4 regions of the Pantoea sp. Ae19-2 genome follow, and region 2 is predicted to be linked to each of the others. Evidence: riboswitches for the same ligand, from Rfam matches in the RefSeq annotation. Region 2 holds a riboswitch; each other region holds the start of a gene.
The links. A riboswitch is a leader RNA that binds a small molecule or an ion and turns the genes downstream of it on or off. The one in region 2 is predicted to bind thiamine pyrophosphate.
Positions count from the first base shown of each region.

Region 1: another riboswitch for thiamine pyrophosphate. It lies ahead of AAIE03_RS22090 (FAD-dependent oxidoreductase); the one in region 2 lies ahead of thiB (thiamine ABC transporter substrate binding subunit).
Region 3: another riboswitch for thiamine pyrophosphate. It lies ahead of thiM (hydroxyethylthiazole kinase); the one in region 2 lies ahead of thiB (thiamine ABC transporter substrate binding subunit).
Region 4: another riboswitch for thiamine pyrophosphate. It lies ahead of thiC (phosphomethylpyrimidine synthase ThiC); the one in region 2 lies ahead of thiB (thiamine ABC transporter substrate binding subunit).

Region 1 covers NZ_JBCHWE010000002.1:327,175-332,192, forward strand. The annotation lists gene AAIE03_RS22075 (HesA/MoeB/ThiF family protein) at 1-903, opposite strand, end outside; gene AAIE03_RS22080 (thiazole synthase) at 913-1,671, opposite strand; gene thiS (sulfur carrier protein ThiS) at 1,674-1,871, opposite strand; gene AAIE03_RS22090 (FAD-dependent oxidoreductase) at 1,868-2,800, opposite strand; TPP riboswitch at 2,939-3,058, opposite strand; gene AAIE03_RS22095 (AzlD domain-containing protein) at 3,117-3,437, opposite strand; gene AAIE03_RS22100 (AzlC family ABC transporter permease) at 3,434-4,105, opposite strand; gene AAIE03_RS22105 (helix-turn-helix domain-containing protein) at 4,200-4,748, shown strand; gene AAIE03_RS22110 (ABC transporter ATP-binding protein) at 4,771-5,018, opposite strand, start outside.
Region 2 covers NZ_JBCHWE010000001.1:3,116,456-3,121,473, forward strand. The annotation lists gene AAIE03_RS14460 (MFS transporter) at 1-261, opposite strand, end outside; gene sgrR (HTH-type transcriptional regulator SgrR) at 517-2,178, shown strand; TPP riboswitch at 2,214-2,318, shown strand; gene thiB (thiamine ABC transporter substrate binding subunit) at 2,362-3,348, shown strand; gene thiP (thiamine/thiamine pyrophosphate ABC transporter permease ThiP) at 3,324-4,934, shown strand; gene thiQ (thiamine ABC transporter ATP-binding protein ThiQ) at 4,918-5,018, shown strand, end outside.
Region 3 covers NZ_JBCHWE010000001.1:967,231-972,248, forward strand. The annotation lists gene AAIE03_RS04525 (hypothetical protein) at 1-382, opposite strand, end outside; gene AAIE03_RS04530 (lysozyme inhibitor LprI family protein) at 472-1,542, opposite strand; TPP riboswitch at 1,694-1,790, shown strand; gene thiM (hydroxyethylthiazole kinase) at 1,780-2,622, shown strand; gene thiD (bifunctional hydroxymethylpyrimidine kinase/phosphomethylpyrimidine kinase) at 2,609-3,409, shown strand; gene AAIE03_RS04545 (GntR family transcriptional regulator) at 3,444-4,130, opposite strand; gene AAIE03_RS04550 (mannitol dehydrogenase family protein) at 4,174-5,018, opposite strand, start outside.
Region 4 covers NZ_JBCHWE010000001.1:3,690,833-3,695,850, forward strand. The annotation lists gene nudC (NAD(+) diphosphatase) at 1-573, opposite strand, end outside; gene AAIE03_RS16955 (Rsd/AlgQ family anti-sigma factor) at 771-1,274, shown strand; TPP riboswitch at 1,455-1,553, shown strand; gene thiC (phosphomethylpyrimidine synthase ThiC) at 1,639-3,561, shown strand; gene thiE (thiamine phosphate synthase) at 3,562-4,194, shown strand; gene AAIE03_RS16970 (aminotransferase-like domain-containing protein) at 4,309-5,018, opposite strand, start outside.

The sequences.
Region 1 (5,018 bases), on a different contig from region 2:
CTGAGCAGCACGCATGCCGCTGGCACAGACCAGAACAATGCGTTTATCCGCGGGCGGCTGCCAGCCGGCAATGTGCTGTGGCAATATCCGCTGTGCATACTGGCTGACACTGACAGGTGCTTCCTCTGTCCCCCGTAGATCCACCACGCAGTCATCGGGGGTCAGCAAAGCAGGATCGATAAACGGGATGCCGGCCTTTTCGGGCTCAGGCGCATTATCGAACCGGAACTGACGCAGTTGCCATGAGACAAAATCACAGTTGATCATACAGCCCAGTGGTGAGGGCGAAAGGTGCAGCAGAATGCTGAGCGCCATCTGCGCCTGTAAGGCGCCAAGGGTGGCAACCGCCGGTCCCAGCACGCCTGCAGTGTTGCAGTTACCTGAGGCTTTGGGTAATTGTGGGAACAGTGCGCGATAGCTGGGCGCGCCGCCGCAAAAACTGCCTGCATAACCCTGTCGCCCCAGCACCGAAGCGCAAACCAGCGGTAGGTTACGGGCAAAGCAGCTGTCGGAAAGCAGATAAGTCACCGCGAAGTTATCCGCAGCGTCGATAACCAAATCAATATCCACCAGTGCTTCTTCAATACGACTTGCCTGTAACGCTACGGGATGTGCTTCAACCACCGTATCAGGATTACGCTGTGCCAGCGCACGTTGGGCGCAAAACACCTTCGGCTCGCCAATATCGGCAGTCGTAAATAGCGTCTGACGATGCAGGTTATGCAGCGCCACGACGTCGTCGTCATAGAGCCGGATATAACCGATGCCAGCGCCCGCCAGGAGCGGTAATAACGTGGAAGCCAGTCCACCCGCGCCAACCACTAAGACGCGGGCAGCGGACAAAGCCTGCTGCCCCTGCTCGCCCACTTCTGGCAGCATTGTCTGTCGTTGATAACGTGCCATCTCTGCTCCTTAGCGAAATTGCGCCAGCCCGAAAACGGGCGTAGAGGCGGCAGCCATGTCGCGACGCTCCATCATGCCAGCCTGACGTGCCTGATATCCCGCTTCAATGGCGCGCGCAAATGCGTCAGCCATGCGAACCGGATCGCTGGATTTCGCCACGGCGGTATTCAACAGCACAGCATCAAACCCCAATTCCATCGCCTGAGCCGCCTGGCTCGGCGCACCGATCCCGGCATCAATAATCAGTGGAACGTCCTTAAACCAGGCACGCATCGTCCGTAATCCCTCGATATTGCGTAATCCCTGGCCTGAGCCGATAGGCGCCCCCCACGGCATCAGCACTTCACAGCCCGCGTCCAGCAGTTTCTCGCCCACAATCAGATCTTCTGTGGTGTAAGGGAAAACGTGGAAACCCTCTGCACACAAAATACGTGCTGCTTCGACGAGGGCAAAGGGATCGGGCTGTAAGGTATCGGCATGACCGATCACCTCAAGCTTGATCCAGGACGTGGCAAACAATTCCCGCGCCATATGCGCAGTCGTCACGGCTTCTTTCACCGTGTGGCAGCCTGCGGTATTGGGTAAAACGCGTTTATTTAAGGTTTTCAGGAGATCGCGAAAGGCTCCGCCCTGGCTTCCTTCACGACGCAGACTCACCGTAATAATCTCGGCGCCGGATGCGCCAACGGCCTGTTGCAGAATATCCGGCGAGGGATAACCTGCAGTACCCAGTAAAAAACGTGACTGTCCGCTAAAGTCATAAAACATCGTTAGCCTCCCTGCATCGGCGATAACACTTCAAGACGACAACCCGCCACAAGCGGCTCTGAGGAATAGCGCTCCCGGGGAACAAATTCGCCGTTCACGGCACTGGCGACACAGCCAGCATCGATATGTTGTTCCACGAGTAATTCAGCCAGCGTGCGGGCTTCGGTTTCAATAGCAAGGCCGTTCAGTTCTATTTTCATCGCACTCCCTCGGACGTCAGTTGTTGCATAAGCTTCTCGGCCATCATCGGGGCCAGCAGGAAGCCGTGACGGTACATGCCGTTAATGGAAAAAATGCCATTTTCATAACGCACTTCGGGCAGATTGTGGCGGTAAGCCGGACGCAGACCTGTGCCGCTTTCAATAATGCGTGCTTCGGCGAGGGCAGGATGGATGCTGTAGGCTGCGCTTAACAGTTCCATCATAGCGCGCGCGCTGATTGGGCTGTCATCCTGGCTTTCGACCATGGTCGCGCCCAGCATAAAATGCCCCTGAGCCCTGGGCACCAGATAACAGGGAAAACGCGGGTGCAGCAGGCGAACAGGACGGGAAAACGTTATTTCGTCGGTGTGGAGAATAACCATTTCACCGCGCACGGCACGCAATTCCGGTTGGGATTGCCGGGCATGAATACCCCGGCAATCGATAATTTTCCCGCTGGGTTTACCCGGGTGAAACCGGACACCCGCATTCAGTAAACGCGTTTGTAATTGTTGCATTGCCAGCCGGGGATCAAGATGACCTTCTGCGGCAAAGAACAAGCCACGGGCAAAACGGTCTTCCAGCGCAGGTTCAATCTCTGCTGGCGTCACCCACTGATGTGATGAGGTCATGTTAGCGAAACGCGTTAACTCAGCACTGTCGCGCGGGGGCGCAATCACCAGGGTACCCTGCTGTTCCACGCCGCTGACCCGGGCCGACCACCATGCCGCAGCATACTGACCCCAGTCAACGACCTGCTGTGGCGCACTTTCCGCTTCGCACCAGGGCGCCAGCATACCGCCAGCCCAGTGCGATGCCGCGCGGCAGTCCGGTAAGGTAATGATTTCGACAGGTTCACCCTGCTCCGCCAGTAGCGTGGCGATACACAATCCGGACACGCCGCTGCCGAGCACTGACCAGCGGCTCATTGCCAGCCAACCTGACAGGGTAACATCAGAAACAGGATTTTCACTTTGGCCTCTCTGTTAACAGTCAGAGACCCGTGATACAAGAAGGGAAAAAGCATGAGCCCGGCAAAAGCAGACTCTGCGGCAAGTATCTGCCTGTGGCAAAGATACCCGTCTTCCTACGCCAGTATCAACTGGGTCAGGTTCTAAGGGTCGCTAAGCCGCGCATTGCGCTATTAGCCTCTCAGTCTCTTTGGCGAGACTCCCCTGACGGGTTCTAGTTTTATTTTAAGCCGCGCCTTACGTCAAGGCTGATGCAGCAATTTGTCGTTAGCGACTAAGGCACATTCAGGTAACGCAGCAGAGCGGTCATACAGGCTGCGCCCAAAATGATGACGATCAGCGGCGCCCTGCGCCAGGCGAGAAAAATGGCAAACGACACGCCCAGCAGCCTTGCCATCCCGGCAAAATGCTGACCTTCGAACAACGTGGTGGTGGCTGCAACGGCCAGTAACAGTACCGTGGCCGCATCGGATAACACATTTTGCGTGCGCTCACTGACAGGCAACCGGTTACCCAGTTTGACGCCCGCATAACGAATGGCATAGGTTCCGGCAGACAGCAAGGCAATGCCTGCAATTATCATCGGATGATTCATTTGCGCGATCTCCACGTAAGCAGCCCTAACAACGAAAACAGAACAGGCATCCCTGCTGGAACAAATGGCGTGACCGCCAGCGACAGCACGGCGCCGGTAGCCGCAGGAATGCGGGTTCGGGGTTTGCGTAACGCCGGGAAGATGAGTGCGATAAGAATGGCGGGAAACACGGCATCCAGACCGATAACGGAAATATTCGGGATAAACTGGCCAATCGCGGCCCCGAGCATGACGGTGAACGGCCAGATCAATCCGATACCGATGCCGCACAGCCAAAACGCACTGCGGCGTTGAGCCAGCTGCGGCTGAGAGATGCCGAACACCACACTTTCATCGTTCATAATGTGACAGCCGAGCGCCCCCCGCCAGCCTCTGCCCACTAAGTCTTTAACCGCAATGCCAAAGGGAAGATGGCGGGCGTTGACCAGCAAACCTGCCGCGGCAGCGGTTAAAGGACTGCCACCGCCGGCAACGATGCCAATAAATAAGAATTCCGATGCGCCAGCCAGCACCAGCGTTGATAACGCCAGCGGTACCCAAAACGGAAAGCCATCAGCAGTGGCGAGCGACCCGTAAGACAGGCCGACAATGCCATCTGCGATACAGACCAGAAAAATTGCTTTTATAACGCCTTTATCCAGCGTGAATTTTTTTGCCAGCATCAACATCGAATCCCATAACGAACGATAAATCCATTATAATGAACATCGGATATGTATTACAAGACGAACGATACGTTCATTTTAACGAACAGGAAAAGTGATGAGCACGCCCATTGATATCATTGCCCGAGGTTTAGTAAGAGAACGCCAGCGTGCCGGCCTGACGCTGGCTGAAGTTGCTCGCCGGGCGGGGATTGCAAAATCGACCCTGTCTCAGCTTGAAGCCGGTAACGGCAATCCGGGTATTGAGACGTTGTGGTCGCTGTGTGTCGCGCTCAATATTCCATTTGCACGCCTGATGGAGCCGGAAACGAACCGGTTACAGGTTATTCGCCGCGGAGAAGGCCCCACGGTGGCTGCTGAGCAGGCTGATTACAAAGCCGTCTTACTGGCAACCTGTCCACCGGGCGCACGACGGGATATCTATCTTCTGCACATACAGCCCGGCAGCGAACGCTGCTCACAGCCGCATTCACCGAATACCATCGAACATTTAATTTTGACGCAAGGGCGCGCAGAGGTTGGGCCGGTTGATTCACCCGTTGAGCTTGAGGTAGGCGATTACATCAGCTACCCGGGCGACACTGAGCATATTTTTCGTGCGCTTGAGCCAGATACGCTGGCTGTGCTGGTCATGGAGCATGTGTGAAGGCAGGTTTCCCTGCCTTCGGTTAAATACAGACTTCCTGGGCTATTGCGGCGCTCTGGCTGAGGGAAGCCAGTGAGATAACACGATGCGCGCTTTTCTCCAGTAAGGCGAGATCGTGGCTGACCAGCAAAATGGCGCAGCGTTGCTGTGTTGCCAGTTCGCTAATCAACGCCAGCGTCTGCTGCTGAACGACAGGATCCAGGCGCGACGTCGGCTCATCCGCAAATAAAAACACAGGGTCCAGTAACATCACCCTGAGCAGTGAAAAGC
Region 2 (5,018 bases):
ACAGCACACTAAGATGATATTCCGCCGATCGCCAACGCTGTCGGAGCGCTTTGCGATCATCATGCTGACCACAATGCCGGCGATGGCATTGATGGTAAAAAACAGCCCGACCCACAGCGGTGGCACCTGCACTTCTCGCGATAAAAACAGGCTCAGCGTCGGTGCCTGCAGCGCACCGGCCACGCCGAGGATAAAGGCGGTCACCATAAAAGCCAAAAAGACCGGATTGAAACGGCGCGAGAACGATAACAAAGATTTCATGCCTTATCCCTGACAGAACAACGGGAGAAACGGGAACAATGGAACCCCGACCCAAACCTACAACGTAAAAAAAACCAGCAGAATAACCCTGCTGGCGAAATCGTAACACACTACTCAGAAGGGACAGACATCGCTGCCAGTCCATGTCAGAGCGCCATTCATTACTGAATGCCTCCCGCTCTTCCAATACAGGAAAGATTGCCTCTAAAATGGGGTAAGAAAAACAGAGCACCTTTATCAGGGAGTTCCTCTTTTATGTCGTCATCACGTCTGAAGCAGCAGTTCATTCGTCTGTGGCAAAATTGCCAGGGACAACCACAGGAAACAACCCTGGGCGAACTGGCTGATTTGCTGCACTGTTCGCGTCGCCATATGCGAAACCTGCTCAACAGAATGCAAGCGGCTGGCTGGCTCACCTGGCAGGCCGAAGCCGGACGGGGCAAACGTTCCCTGATGACCTTCTGCTACACCGGGCTGGCGCTGCAGCAGCAGCGTGCCGAAGATCTTCTGGAGCAGGATCGTATCGATCAGTTAGTCCAGCTGGTGGGGGATAAAGATCAGGTCAGACAGATGATCAGCGCCCACCTGGGGCGGAGCTTCCGCCAGGGCAAACATATTTTGCGCGTCCTCTATTATCGCCCTCTGCTGAATCTGTTACCCGGTTCGCCCCTGCGCCGTTCGGAAACCCATATTGCCCGCCAGATCTTTAGCGGCCTGACGCGCATAAATGAGGAACAGGGGGAAATCGAGGCCGATATCGCCCATCACTGGCAGCAAACATCCGATCTCCACTGGCGCTTTTATTTACGCCCTGCCATTCGTTTTCATCATGGCCGGGAGCTGGACATGGCCGATGTGATCGCAAGCCTGGAACGCCTGCGTCAGTATCCCCTGTTTTCTCATATCCAACGGCTCGACTCACCGGCCCCCTGGACCCTGGATATCTATCTGGATCAGCCCGACAGCTGGCTGCCCTGGCTGCTGGGCAGCGTCAGCGCCATGATTCTGCCACGGGAATGGCCTGAAATTCGCGATTTTGCCCGTCAACCTGTGGGAACAGGTCCTTATCGGGTCGTCCGTAATCAGCACAGCCAGTTGAAGATAGAAGCGTTTGACGACTACTTTGGCTATCGCGCGCTGATCGATGATGTGTCGGTGTGGGTACTGCCAGAGATCAGTGACGAGCTGGTTTATGCAGGGGTTCGCCTGCAGGGCGAAAAAGCCGATGAGAAACAGGAAGAGAGCCGGCTTGAAGAAGGCTGCTACTATTTACTGTTCGATCAGCGTTCAGAAAAAATGGCCGACCGAGACATTCGACGCTGGCTCAGCGACCTGCTTAACCCGATTGCACTCCTCAATAATGCGGGCAGGGGTTATCAGCGCTACTGGTTCCCGGCTTACGGCCTGCTACCCCGCTGGCACCATCGCCGCGATCTGACCCCAGTGGACAAACCGGCGGGCCTCACGAGCCTGACGTTAACCTGGTATAACCAGCATATTGAGCATGTCAGTATTACGGATGCCTTACGTCCGTTGCTGGCAGAACAGGGCGTTACGTTGAACACCCGGGAAGTCAGTTACGAAAGCTGGCATCAGGGCGAAGGCGAGAGTGATATCTGGCTGGGCAGCGTCAATTTTACCCTGCCCCTCGAATATTCCCTGTTTGCCCTGTTATACGAAACGCCGTTGATGCAGCACTGTCTGCCTGTTAACTGGCAGCAGGATGCCACGCGCTGGCGTGAAAAAACGCTCTCCCTCGCTGAATGGGGTAAATATCTGGTGGAAAATAGCTGGCTTCATCCGCTGTTTCATCACTGGCTGCTGCTGGAGGGCCAGCGCAGTATGCGCGGCGTGCGGATGAATACATTGGGCTGGTTTGATTTTAAATCCGCCTGGTTTGCCCCGCCTACGCTGTGAGCCTTTCCCCTTGCGCATTTAATGACTAGAATGTGGCGTTCTCAACGGGGTGCCCCTTTCCACAGTGTCAGGGCGCTGAGAAATACCCGTCGAACCTGAATCGGTTAATACCGACGTAGGGATTTGAGAGGTTGTTTTGCTCAGATCCTTTGCGACTCAACCCTGCCGCCCTAGGAGCGCAAAGTGTTAAAAAACGTCCTGCCCGTGCTGCTGTTACTCTCTGCCCCGGTCTTTGCGGCCAAACCTGTCCTGACGGTTTACACCTACGACGCCTTTTCCGCTGACTGGGGGCCGGGTCCGGCCGTCAAAAAAGCCTTTGAAGCCCAGTGCGGTTGCGAGCTGAAATTTGTCGCGCTGGAAGACGGTGTTTCGCTGCTGAACCGTGTACGTATGGAAGGCAAGAACACAAAGGCCGATGTGGTACTAGGCCTGGATAACAACCTTCTGCAGGCCGCGCAGCAAACCGGCCTGTTTGCCAAAAGCGACGTGGATACCCGTGAGCTGCAGGTGCCCGGCGGCTGGATGGACACCACCTTTGTGCCGTTCGATTACGGTTATTTCGCATTCGTGTACAACAAAAACACACTAAAAAATCCCCCTACAAGCCTGAAAGAACTGGTCGAAAGCCCAGAGAAATGGCGCGTGATTTATGAAGATCCTCGCACCAGCACGCCAGGCCTTGGCCTGCTGCTGTGGATGCAAAAGGTTTACGGGGACAACGCGCCTGAGGCCTGGCAAAAGCTGGCGAAGAAAACCGTCACGGTCACCAAAGGCTGGAGTGAAGCCTACGGCCTGTTTCTTAAAGGCGAGAGCGATCTGGTGCTGAGCTATACCACGTCACCGGCTTATCACATCATTGAAGAGAAAAAAGATAACTATGCTGCGGCATCCTTCGCCGAAGGCAACTATCTGCAGGTTGAGGTGGCCGCCCGACTGGCGAACAGCAAGCAGCCCAAACTGGCAGAACAGTTTATGCAATTCATGGTTACGCCAGCCTTTCAGAACACCATCCCTACCGGGAACTGGATGTATCCGGTGATCAAAACTGACCTGCCCGCCGGATTTGCCTCGCTCAGCGTGCCGAAGACAACATTGCAGTTTTCACCGGAAGAGGTTGCCAGCCACCGTTCGCAATGGGTTAGCCAATGGCAACGCGCCGTCAGCCGTTAATCCCTTTCTGGCTGATTCCGGGTTCGCTCGCCACGCTGCTGCTCTGCAGCGTGGCGCTGCTGGCCTTCACAGCACTGTGGATGGCGGCGCCAGCGACCGACTGGCGGTCTGTCCTGCAGGATACGTATCTGCATCATGTTATTGGCTTTTCGTTTAAGCAGGCGCTGCTTTCCGCCCTGCTCTCCTTGCTGCCGGCCATTCCACTGTCCCGAGCCCTTTATCGGCGGCGCTTTCCCGGACGTCAGGTGTTGCTGCGCCTGTGCGCCATGACGCTGGTTCTGCCCGTGCTGGTGGCCGTATTCGGCCTGCTCACCGTCTATGGTCGGGTGGGCTGGCTGGCGCAGCTTTGCGCCTGGCTTGGCGTGGACTATCACTTCTCGCCTTACGGGCTTCAGGGAATTTTACTGGCCCATGTGTTTTTCAACCTGCCGCTGGCCACGCGCCTGATGCTGCAGGCGCTGGAAAGCATTCCTGCCGAACAGCGTCAGCTTGCTGCCCAACTGAACATACGTGGCTGGCATCATTTCCGGCTGCTTGAATGGCCCTGGCTGCGCCGCCAGCTCCTGCCCACCGGGGCATTAATCTTTATGCTCTGTTTTGCCAGTTTTGCCACCGTGCTATCGCTGGGTGGCGGGCCGCAGGCGACCACCATCGAACTGGCCATCTTCCAGGCGCTAAGCTATGACTACGATCCGGGCCGCGCGGCGCTCCTGGCGCTGATTCAGCTCAGCTGCTGCCTGGTGCTGGTGCTCCTCAGCCAGCGCTTCAGCAACGCCATTCCGGCGGGTAGCCCGCAACTGAACGGCTGGCGCGATCCTCAGGATTCCACGCTGGCCCGCGTCAGCGACGCCGCCATCATCTTTTTCGCCCTGCTGCTGCTGCTGCCGCCGCTGCTGGCGGTGATCGTAAATGGTCTGGATAGCGGGCTTCGGGGCGCGTTACAGCAACCGGCGTTATGGCAGGCAACGTTGACCTCGTTACGTATCGCGCTCGGCGCCGGCGTGCTGTGTCTGGTCCTGACCACCATGCTGTTGTGGAGCAGCCGGGAGCTGCGCCTGCGGCAGCATACACTCGCCGCACAGATCATGGACACCAGCGGCATGCTGATTTTGGCAATGCCCGGTATCGTGCTGGCAACCGGCTTTTTCCTGCTACTGAACGCCACGACCGGCTTGCCGGACTCCGCGGATGGCGTGGTGATCTTTGCCAATGCGTTAATCGCGATTCCCTACGCGTTGAAAGTGCTGGAAAATCCGATGCGGGATATCGCTGAACGTTACGCCCACCTGTGCGGGGCACTGGGCATCAGCGGCTGGAACCGCCTGTGGCTGATTGAACTCCGGGCGTTGAAACGTCCGCTGGCGCAGGCGCTGGCGTTTGCCTGCGTGCTGTCGATTGGTGATTTTGGCGTCGTAGCGCTGTTTGGTAATGCCGATTTCCGCACGCTGCCGTTCTACCTTTATCAGCAGATAGGCGCCTATCGCGGTGCCGATGGCGCCGTTACTGCACTGTTATTGCTGCTACTCTGCCTGTCTCTGTTCACCTTGATGGAAAAATTACCGGGCCGCCATGCTGACACTGAATAATCTGACTTACCTGTATCAGCATTTGCCGATGCGTTTCTCCCTTCACGCCGGGCGCGGCGAACGACTGGCGATTCTCGGCCCAAG
Region 3 (5,018 bases), 2.1 Mb from region 2:
CGTTTTTTGAACAGCGGTCAAAAATGCACTCGGCTTGCCACTGACCTTCAGGTGCATAGACGAGATCGGTAAATCCCTCATTAAACTCATCCCATTTTATGATGACTGGCTGATGAGTGTAGTATTGTGCAATATCAAAAAGGGGATAATAACTGGGGTAAATAAAAAAGAGCTTGATATAGTTAATTTCTGTGAGAGAAAGGAACACTAAGCCAGCGAAAATGAATGGCAGGGAAATAACTTTCGCGACATCTTTCCAACGGCGTTCCCAAATAGATGCAACAAGTTCGCATATTAACCACATTGCCCAACTTATTAATATTAAAGTGCCCCCTATTAAAGAAAAGATAAATGTACCAGAAGACACAGATGTATAAGCCATAATCATCAGGAGTGCAATCACACAATCAGCGGTAAGCTAATTAAGCCTTTGATATTAGATGGCGCTTCATCGTCTTTTTGCATTTTTTATTACTCATCATCGGTAATGTTATTCAGCAGGATCGTGATTGAACGTCTGGCTTCGCTATTCGCCGTATCCGCCGGCATGTTAAACGCATGTTGGTAGTAGTGTGTCAGCTCAATAAGGCTATTCTGGTAGCCTTCAGTATGCTGCTTGATAAACTGCTGTGCGTCGTCAGATAAGCTATTTTTTCCGTATTGGATGGACTTTAAAAACTTCATGCTGTGACTTAACGTGGCTGAAATTTCCGCCCGTGTAATGGCATAAATTGTAAAACGAATGGTCCCTGTGCTAACAGGGGTGGCATCTTCCGCCAGATGAATAAATTGCTTAAACAACGGCAGTGTGGGTTGAGTTTGTTCGCAGTCACTGATGGGGGTTCGGCTGTCAATTGCACCACCGGCCAGCGGTTCCAGCCAGACGATATTTTGTGGATGCCGTAAAAATGCCTCGCAGGGGATAATAAGTGATTCTGGATTATTTTCGGCAATGAGCCAGAGAAACATGCCGAAGTTGTTGGTATTTTCTGCTGCGCTTTCTGCATCAGGAATTTTATCTTCGAATATGTGGTTATCTGTTACTTCGAAAGCGGGTCGAATGAGTTCGGTGACCTTATTATGCCTGGTTGAACCTGCTGGAAGAGAAGTAAACTGATAAATCGCTTCGTATATGTTCACTAACTCGGGATTTGTTTTACGGATTTGCTTAATGGCTTCGCCATGATGGGTATAAAGAACCATGACAGCGAGTTCAAAAAGCCGTTGATCGTAGTATCCTTCAATGCGTTTTTCTTGAGGGTCAGTGAGACACATTTTAGTCAGGTTTTTTAACCATTGCCGTTGTGCGGTAATGAGCCCCGAAGGTCCGGCCGTGGCGTTTTTTTTCGCGAGATCAAAAAAATGCGCCATTAACCGATCTTTTGCCGATAACGTCTGGCTCTGACAAATCACCTTTTCGATTGCGCTGGGATGCGCACATGAAAAACTGGGGGCGGCACTCGCCTGAAATGCCAGCATCAATCCTGACATGAGTAACGCCAGTTTTATAAAATATGCGACCAGGCTGAAGCCAGTTTTCATCAGGATACTCTGAGTAAATAATTGTTATCTCAAGAATAAGCCCAAGAAGGCGTGTTGAATATAAACCCGGATTAAACGATCTGATTTGATGCGGGCAAGGTTGCTTTGCCAGTGGCTCAACCTTATGCTGATGACGGGTAAAGTGAATTTACCTGACGACTCGGGGTGCCCTTCTTTGTGAAGGCTGAGAAAAACCCGTATTACCTGATCTGGATAATGCCAGCGTAGGGAAGTCTGATGCCTGACCGCATTCGCCTTCTTGTCCGCCGGTTGGGAGCTCTGATGACACATCAACCGCAACACCTTTCTGATGCGCAATGCGCGCCCATTCTGCAACAGTTTCGCCGTCAGTCACCGCTGGTGCACTGTATGACCAACGATGTGGTGCAAACGCTAACGGCTAACGTTTTACTCGCCCTTAATGCCTCTCCGGCCATGGTCATCGACGCTGACGAAGCGGCGCAGTTTAGCGCGCTTGCCGATGCGCTGCTTATCAATGTCGGTACGCTAACCCACGATCGTAAGCAAGCGATGCAGGCTGCGGTGCTTGCAGCAAACCAGGCGGGCACGCCATGGACACTGGATCCGGTGGCGGTCGGCGCGCTGACGCTGCGCACCGCGTTTTGCAAGCAGCTACTCGCGCAGTCGCCTGCAGTGGTTCGCGGCAATGCCTCAGAGATTCTGGCGCTGGCGCAGCAGGCAGAAGGCGGACGCGGTGTTGACAGCCTGCATTCGGCCGAAGCCGCGCTGCAGGCTGCCCAACAGCTGGCAAAAGCTTTTGATACCTGTGTCGTCGTAACCGGCGAAGTAGACTATGTCACCGATGGACAGCGAACCTGGGCGATTACGGGCGGCTCGCCGTTAATGACGCGGGTGGTCGGCACCGGCTGTGCGCTTTCAGCGGTGGTGGCGGCCTTTGCCTGTTTGCCAGGTGACCGACTGATCAACATCGCCTGCGCCTGTCGGGTGATGGCGCTGGCTGGAGAAAAGGCCGCGCAGGATGCAGATGGACCGGGTAGCTTTGCGCCTGTTTTCCTGGATGCACTCTGGACGCTGGAGGCACCTGATGAAACGCATTAATGCCCTGACGATTGCAGGGACCGATCCCAGCGGCGGGGCCGGTATCCAGGCCGATCTGAAAACCTTCTCTGCACTGGGCGCGTACGGTACCAGTGTGATCACGGCGCTGGTGGCGCAGAATACCTGCGGTGTGCAGTCGGTATACCGTGTTGCGCCAGAATTTGTGACCGCCCAATTGGACTCGGTGCTGGATGATGTGCGCATCGACAGTGCGAAGATTGGCATGCTGTCTGAAACAGAAATTGTCGAGCGGGTGGCCCATGGCCTGCAGCGGCGGGAAATTCCCTTTGTGGTGCTGGATACGGTGATGGTGGCTAAAAGCGGCGATGCCCTGCTGAATCCGGATGCGATTGCCTGTGTGCGAGATCGTTTATTGCCACAGGTCTCATTGATTACGCCAAACCTGCCCGAAGCCGCTGCACTGCTGGGATGCCAGGTTGCCCTCAATGAAGATGAGATGCTCACCCAGGGCAAAGCGCTACTGGCGCTGGGTTGCCAGGCAGTGCTGATGAAAGGCGGTCATCTCGATGGTGATGAAAGCCCGGACTGGCTGCTAACCCGGGCAGGGCGTCAGCGCTTTAGCAGCGTACGGGTAAACACGCGTCATACGCACGGCACCGGCTGTACGCTGTCCGCCGCGCTCGCGGCCTTACGTCCCCGGCATGACAGCTGGGAAGCGACGATCAGTGAAGCGAAAGCCTGGCTGCAGCAGGCATTACTGGCGGCAGATTCGCTGGAAGTGGGCAACGGGATTGGGCCGGTGCACCATTTCCATCAGTGGTGGTAGCCCATCGTGTTTCGCCTTGCAGACTGGCAAGGCGTTAATCCTCTTCAAACCAGGCGCTGTTTTGCTTGATGACTGGGGTGATCGAAAACATCATGGCCTGCAAATGATGGCGCAACGCCGCCTCAGCCTTGACGGGATCGTTTGCCTTCAGCGCCGCAAAAATAGCATCATGCTGTTCTATCAGGGTTTCGGCGGGCGCAACGTCATTCAGGGTTAAATAGCGTACCCGATCCATGGTGGCTTTGATGTTTTCAACCGTTTCCCACGCCAGCGGACAGCCGATGCTCTCAGCGATGAGGCGATGAAACTCATCGTCCAGGCTTAAGAACATCTGGCTATCGCCACGGGCAGCGGTGATGCGTTGCAGTTGCAGGTTATGCTCCAGCGCCATCAGCCCTGACTCTTCGATTTCCTCAGCAGCGCGACGGACCACGGCAATCTCCACGGCCTCACGAATGAAACGACCATCTTCGACCCGTTTAGCCGAGATCCTGCGCACAAAGGTGCCGCGCTGCGGCAGGATCTGAACCAGACCGGCCTCCGCGAGCTTGATAAAGGCTTCCCGCACCGGCTGACGTGAGAGGTTGAACCGGGCGGAAACCTCTTTTTCCGAGAGCAGTGCGCCCGGCTGAATTACGCACGTCACGATATCGCGGCGCAGATAGCGATAAACCTGCTGATTCACCGGTTCGCTGGTGGTAATGGTGTAAGAAAGTGTCATATCGCTGTCCGTTTTATCTTCGGCCTGGCATCAGGCGATCGCATCAGACCTCAGGACCGGCAATGGCCTGCTGAACGCTGGCACGGGCTCCCTGAGCGGCAAGCAGCAGGTAACAGGCGGTAAGTTGTTTCACCAGCGCATCGTTTTTAGCAAGATCGTCGCCAAATACCCTGCTGATGTTGAGTAACGCCCGCACGCGAGCTTCACCGTCATCACTTTCCGCTACGCAAGTGGCCAGTTGCGCGTTCAGCGGATCGCGGATCTCAATGGGCTCGCCTTTTTCATCCACTGCGCTGACATAGCGCATCCAGGCCGCGATGCCCAGCAGCAGCAACGGACATGGCGTGCCGTGGTCCAGATGCCAACGCAGGCTGTCGAGAAAGCGCTGGGGCAGCTTCTGGGTCCCGTCGGTCGCAATCTGATAAGTCCGATGCTTAATCGCCCGATTGGCAAAGCGGGCGATAAGCGCATCGGCATAGGCGGATAAATCGACATCCTGAATGGTCAGCGTAGGTGCCTGCTCATTGACCATCAGCGCCCGTGCCGCTGCGCGAAACTCGTCATCAGCCATACAGTCGCTGATGTGTTCGTAACCGGCAAGATAGCCAAGGTAAGCTAAAAACGAATGGCTGCCATTGAGCATGCGCAACTTCATCTGCTCAAACGGCAGAACATCCTGCACCAGTTGAGCGCCCGCTTTATCCCAGTCCGGTCGGCCGCTGACAAAATGGTCCTCGATCACCCACTGGAAAAAAGGTTCAGCTTCAACGGCGACCGGATCCCGTGAACCGATGCGCTGGTGCAGGGCGTCAAATGCCGCGTCATTCATGGCGGGCACGATACGGTCCACCATGGTGGAGGGAAAGGTGAGGTTCTGTTGGATATAGT
Region 4 (5,018 bases), 570 kb from region 2:
CGAGGTAACATAGCGGACATTCTTCACACGCACGTTGCTCTCTTCCATTACCTCGCGCGCGACGGCCTGTTCAATGGTTTCGCCGACTTCGACGAAACCGGCCAGCACAGTGTAAATGTTATTACGCTGGCGCGCATGGTTAGCCAACAGGATCTCGTCCCCCCGGCGAATGGCGACGATAATGCAGGGCGCAATCTGTGGATAGTAGCGTTCACGGCAGTGGCTGCACAGGCAGGCAAATTCACGCTTGCTGGCGTGCATCTCATGGCCGCAGTAGCCACACCAGCGGTGAGAGCGATAAAATTCGGCCAGCTGTACACCGCGCCCTGCCAACTGAAACAGTCCCGGATCTTCGTTAAGTAACTGCCGCAAAGACAGCATATCCTCCGAACGTGTTTCGCAAATCAGCCAGACATTCTCCCCCTGCCATTCGCCAATTACGCGCCCCTGATGACCCGTCAGGCCAAAATGCTGCGCATTACCGTGAGGCAGGTCTCCTTGCGGTAACCAAATTTTTTGTTCACTGCTGACAATCCACCATCCAGCGTCTACGCTTGAAATTTCGCATTGCATTTATTTCGTCATCCTTAGCGTCAACCCGCACGCTGAAGTCCCGATGTTAAGTGTGTAGATGAACAACTATACCCAAATAATTCTGGTTGCAAGACGGCAACACGCTTATTTCTCCCCGGCAGGCTCGTGGAAAACAAGCGCACTTGACGCATCGCTAATCTGAAATATGAAGGTGCATAACTCATACGGAGTTAACTATGCTCAACCAGTTAGACGTTCTGACCAAACGCGTAGGTGGCAGTAATGAACTGGTCGATTCATGGCTGGCCGCTCGCCGCCAGTTACTGGTTTCTTATTACCATTTGGTCGGTATCAAGCCAAAGAAAGAGGCACTGACGCGTCTGGATGAACAGGCACTTGATAACTTTTGCCATAATCTGGTCGATTACCTTTCATCCGGCCACTTCAGCCTCTATCAACGCCTGATCGGAGAAATGGACGGTACCAGTCCGCTGTTGGCAGCAACGCAGATTTATCCCTCGCTGGAAGCCAACACCGAACAACTGATGAAGCTGTATGACGGACACCTGCAGCAGGCGATTGATGACGATAACTACGTCACCTTTCAGAATGCGCTATCGGAGGTCGGAGAAGCCCTGGAAGGACGCTTTACGCTTGAGGACAAACTCATCCAGATGGCATGGGATAATCACCTGACCCCGCCCGTGGCTAACGACAGCGAAATTGCCCGCCCCGCCTAAAACCTAATCGATTGTAAAAGACTTGTGATTAGCCAAAAGCCCCCTTATGCTGAGTGGGCTTTACGTTTAACGCCGAACGTAGTCGGTGTTTACGGTTGATACGTCATCTACGGGCGCTGTTCATGCTATACCTTTTTCCGGGGTGAAGCCGAGCGGGCGCCGTAGCGAAATCGTTGAAACCTCATCTTGTCGGAGTGCCTAAGGGCTGAGACCGTTAATTCGGGATCCGCGGAACCTGATCAGGTTAGAACCTGCGAAGGGAACAAGAGTAAATTTATACGGTACGCCACCGAATGGTGTCAGCAGTGCCGTTACTCCTTCCGAACTCCGGACAAGCAACCTTCCCTCTTACTGGAATATTGCTATGTCTACTGCTAAAACGACCCGTCGCGAACAACGTGCTCAGGCACAGGAATTCATTGACTCTCTTCAGGGCGGCAGCGCCTTCCCTAATTCAAAACGTATCTGGCTTACCGGCAGCCGCGATGATATCCGTGTCCCAATGCGGGAAATTCAACTCAGCCCTACCCTGACCAGCGGCAGTAAAGAAGCGCCGGTTTATGAGGAGAATGAGCCCGTTCCGGTTTACGATACGGCCGGTGCCTATGGCGATCCCGCCGCACAAATCGACGTGCATCGGGGGCTGGATAAACTGCGGGCGCGCTGGATTGAAGAGCGGAATGACAGCGAAAATCTGGTGCAAATCAGCTCTGCCTACACGCAACAGCGGCTGGCCGATGACGGCCTGGATCACTTACGTTTTGAACACCTGCCCACACCACGCCGTGCAAAGGCAGGCCACTGCGTTACCCAGCTCCATTATGCTCGTCGGGGCATAATTACGCCGGAGATGGAGTTTATCGCGCTGCGGGAAAATATGGGCCGGGAACGCATCCGCGGCGAGGTGCTGCTGCAGCAGCATCCGGGGCACAGCTTTGGCGCCCATCTGCCAGAAAATATTACCCCTGAGTTTGTGCGTCAGGAAGTGGCTGCCGGGCGCGCTATTATTCCGGCAAATATTAACCATCCCGAATCCGAACCCATGATCATCGGGCGTAACTTTCTGGTGAAAGTGAATGCCAATATCGGCAACTCAGCCGTGACCTCCTCGATTGAAGAAGAGGTTGAAAAGCTGGTGTGGTCAACGCGTTGGGGCGCCGATACCGTCATGGATCTTTCCACCGGCCGCTATATCCACGAAACCCGTGAATGGATTTTGCGTAACAGCCCGGTGCCTATCGGTACGGTACCGATCTATCAGGCGCTTGAGAAAGTTAACGGTGTGGCAGAAGATCTGAACTGGGAAATTTTCCGCGACACATTGCTGGAACAGGCCGAGCAGGGTGTGGATTATTTTACGATTCATGCAGGCGTGCTGCTGCGCTACGTGCCCATGACCGCGAAGCGCCTGACTGGGATTGTCTCGCGTGGTGGTTCCATTATGGCGAAGTGGTGCCTGTCGCATCACAGAGAGAGCTTCCTGTATGAGCACTTCCGCGACATCTGTGAAATTTGTGCGGCCTACGACATCTCATTATCACTGGGTGACGGCCTGCGTCCGGGATCGATTCAGGATGCCAATGACGAAGCGCAGTTTGCGGAACTGCACACCTTAGGTGAGCTGACGAAAATTGCCTGGGAATACGACGTGCAGGTGATGATTGAGGGCCCCGGCCATATTCCCATGCAAATGATCCGTCGCAACATGACCGAACAACTGGAACATTGCCATGAAGCGCCGTTTTACACTCTGGGCCCCCTCACCACTGATATTGCTCCGGGTTACGATCACTTTACCTCCGGCATTGGTGCCGCGATGATTGGCTGGTTCGGCTGCGCCATGCTGTGCTACGTCACGCCCAAAGAGCATTTAGGTCTGCCAAACAAGGAAGATGTTAAACAGGGCTTAATCACGTACAAGATCGCCGCGCACGCAGCCGATCTGGCCAAGGGTCATCCGGGCGCGCAGATCCGCGACAATGCGATGTCCAAAGCACGTTTTGAGTTTCGCTGGGAAGACCAGTTTAATCTTGCACTGGATCCGCATACGGCCCGGGCTTACCACGATGAAACCCTGCCGCAGGAGTCCGGTAAGGTGGCCCACTTCTGCTCTATGTGCGGCCCCAAATTTTGCTCAATGAAAATTACCCAGGAAGTGCGTGACTACGCCGCAAGGCAGGAAGCCGAAGCCCAGGCGATTGAGGTGGGGATGGCGAAAATGTCTGATCATTTTCGTGAGCGCGGCGGTGAGCTGTATCACCCTGCGACCGCAATAAAGGAGGAATAAATGGACGCCTTTCCCGCAACCGCATCACGTCTGGGGCTCTATCCGGTCGTTGACAGCGTGGAATGGATAGAGCGCCTGCTGGAAGCCGGTGTGCGAACCCTTCAGCTTCGGATCAAGGATCAGCCGGACGAGGTGGTTGAACCCATGATTATTCGGGCTATCGCCGCAGGTAAGCGCTATCAGGCACGTCTGTTTATCAATGATTACTGGCAACTGGCGATTAAACATCAGGCCTATGGCGTCCATCTGGGTCAGGAAGATTTAGAGGTCGCTAACCTGCAGCAGATCCTGCACGCAGGCTTGCGGCTGGGACTTTCAACTCATGATGATGCAGAGCTGGATCGGGCGCTGGCACTGCGCCCTTCCTATGTGGCGCTGGGGCACATCTTCCCCACCCAGACGAAGGCCATGCCCTCTTCCCCGCAGGGCGTAGCTGAACTTAAGCGCCATTTGGCCCGGCTGCACGGCATCTCAACAGTCGCGATCGGAGGCATCAGTATTGATCGTGCGCCAGAGGTACTGGCCACCGGGGTGGGCAGTATTGCGGTGGTGAGCGCGATTACTCAGGCAGAAGACTGGCAGGAGGCCACGCGTGTTCTGCTGCGGCTTGCCGAACCCGAAACGGCGTACTAACGCGCGTCAGCGCCCAGAAATACCTGCAGCCTGTGCAAAAGGCTGTTAAAGAGTGGAAAGCCGCGCACGGCAATGAGTATTACGGCTGGCGCGGTTTTTTTATGCTCAGTAAAGTCACAGGTGTCCGGCCGGAATGGCCGGACCAGGGCCAGTTCCCTCCTCTTTCTGGCCCTGCTCCTCAACCACAGGTACAGAGGTATGTGCCCTTGGCCGATCGTGGACACATGCCGCTATCGCCTGCTCAACGGCGCTGCCCGTTATCGCCAGTGCCCGTTCAACTTTATCGCTGGCAGGCAAGGCATAGTTCAGGCGCAGGCAGTTGCGATATTTGCCCGAGGCGGAAAACAGCGAACCTACAGCAATCTGTATCCCGGACTCCCGCAGCGTATTGTTAAGTTGCACGGCGTCAAAGGCTTCTGGCAGTTCAATCCACATCAGAAATCCCCCCTGAGGCCGCGTGACGCAGATTCCACAGGGGAAATAGTGCCGAACCCAGCAAATAAAGGTTTCGTAGTTGTGTTGGTAAACCTGACGCATCCGCCGCAGATGGGTCTGGTAATGCCCCTGATGAATAAACTCTGCAACTGCGTGCTGAGGCTGAGTCGCAGTAGACCCGGTCCCGATGTATTTCATATGCAGAACCCGATCGCGGTAGCGCCCCGGCGCCACCCAGCCTACGCGCAGACCCGGCGCCAGCGTTTTTGAAAATGAACTGCATAACAATACGCGCCCGTCTTCATCCATCGATTTAATGGATGAAGGCCGTGGATACTCCCAGGCCAACTCGCCATAGACATCGTCTTCAATAATCGCGGCGTCAAAAC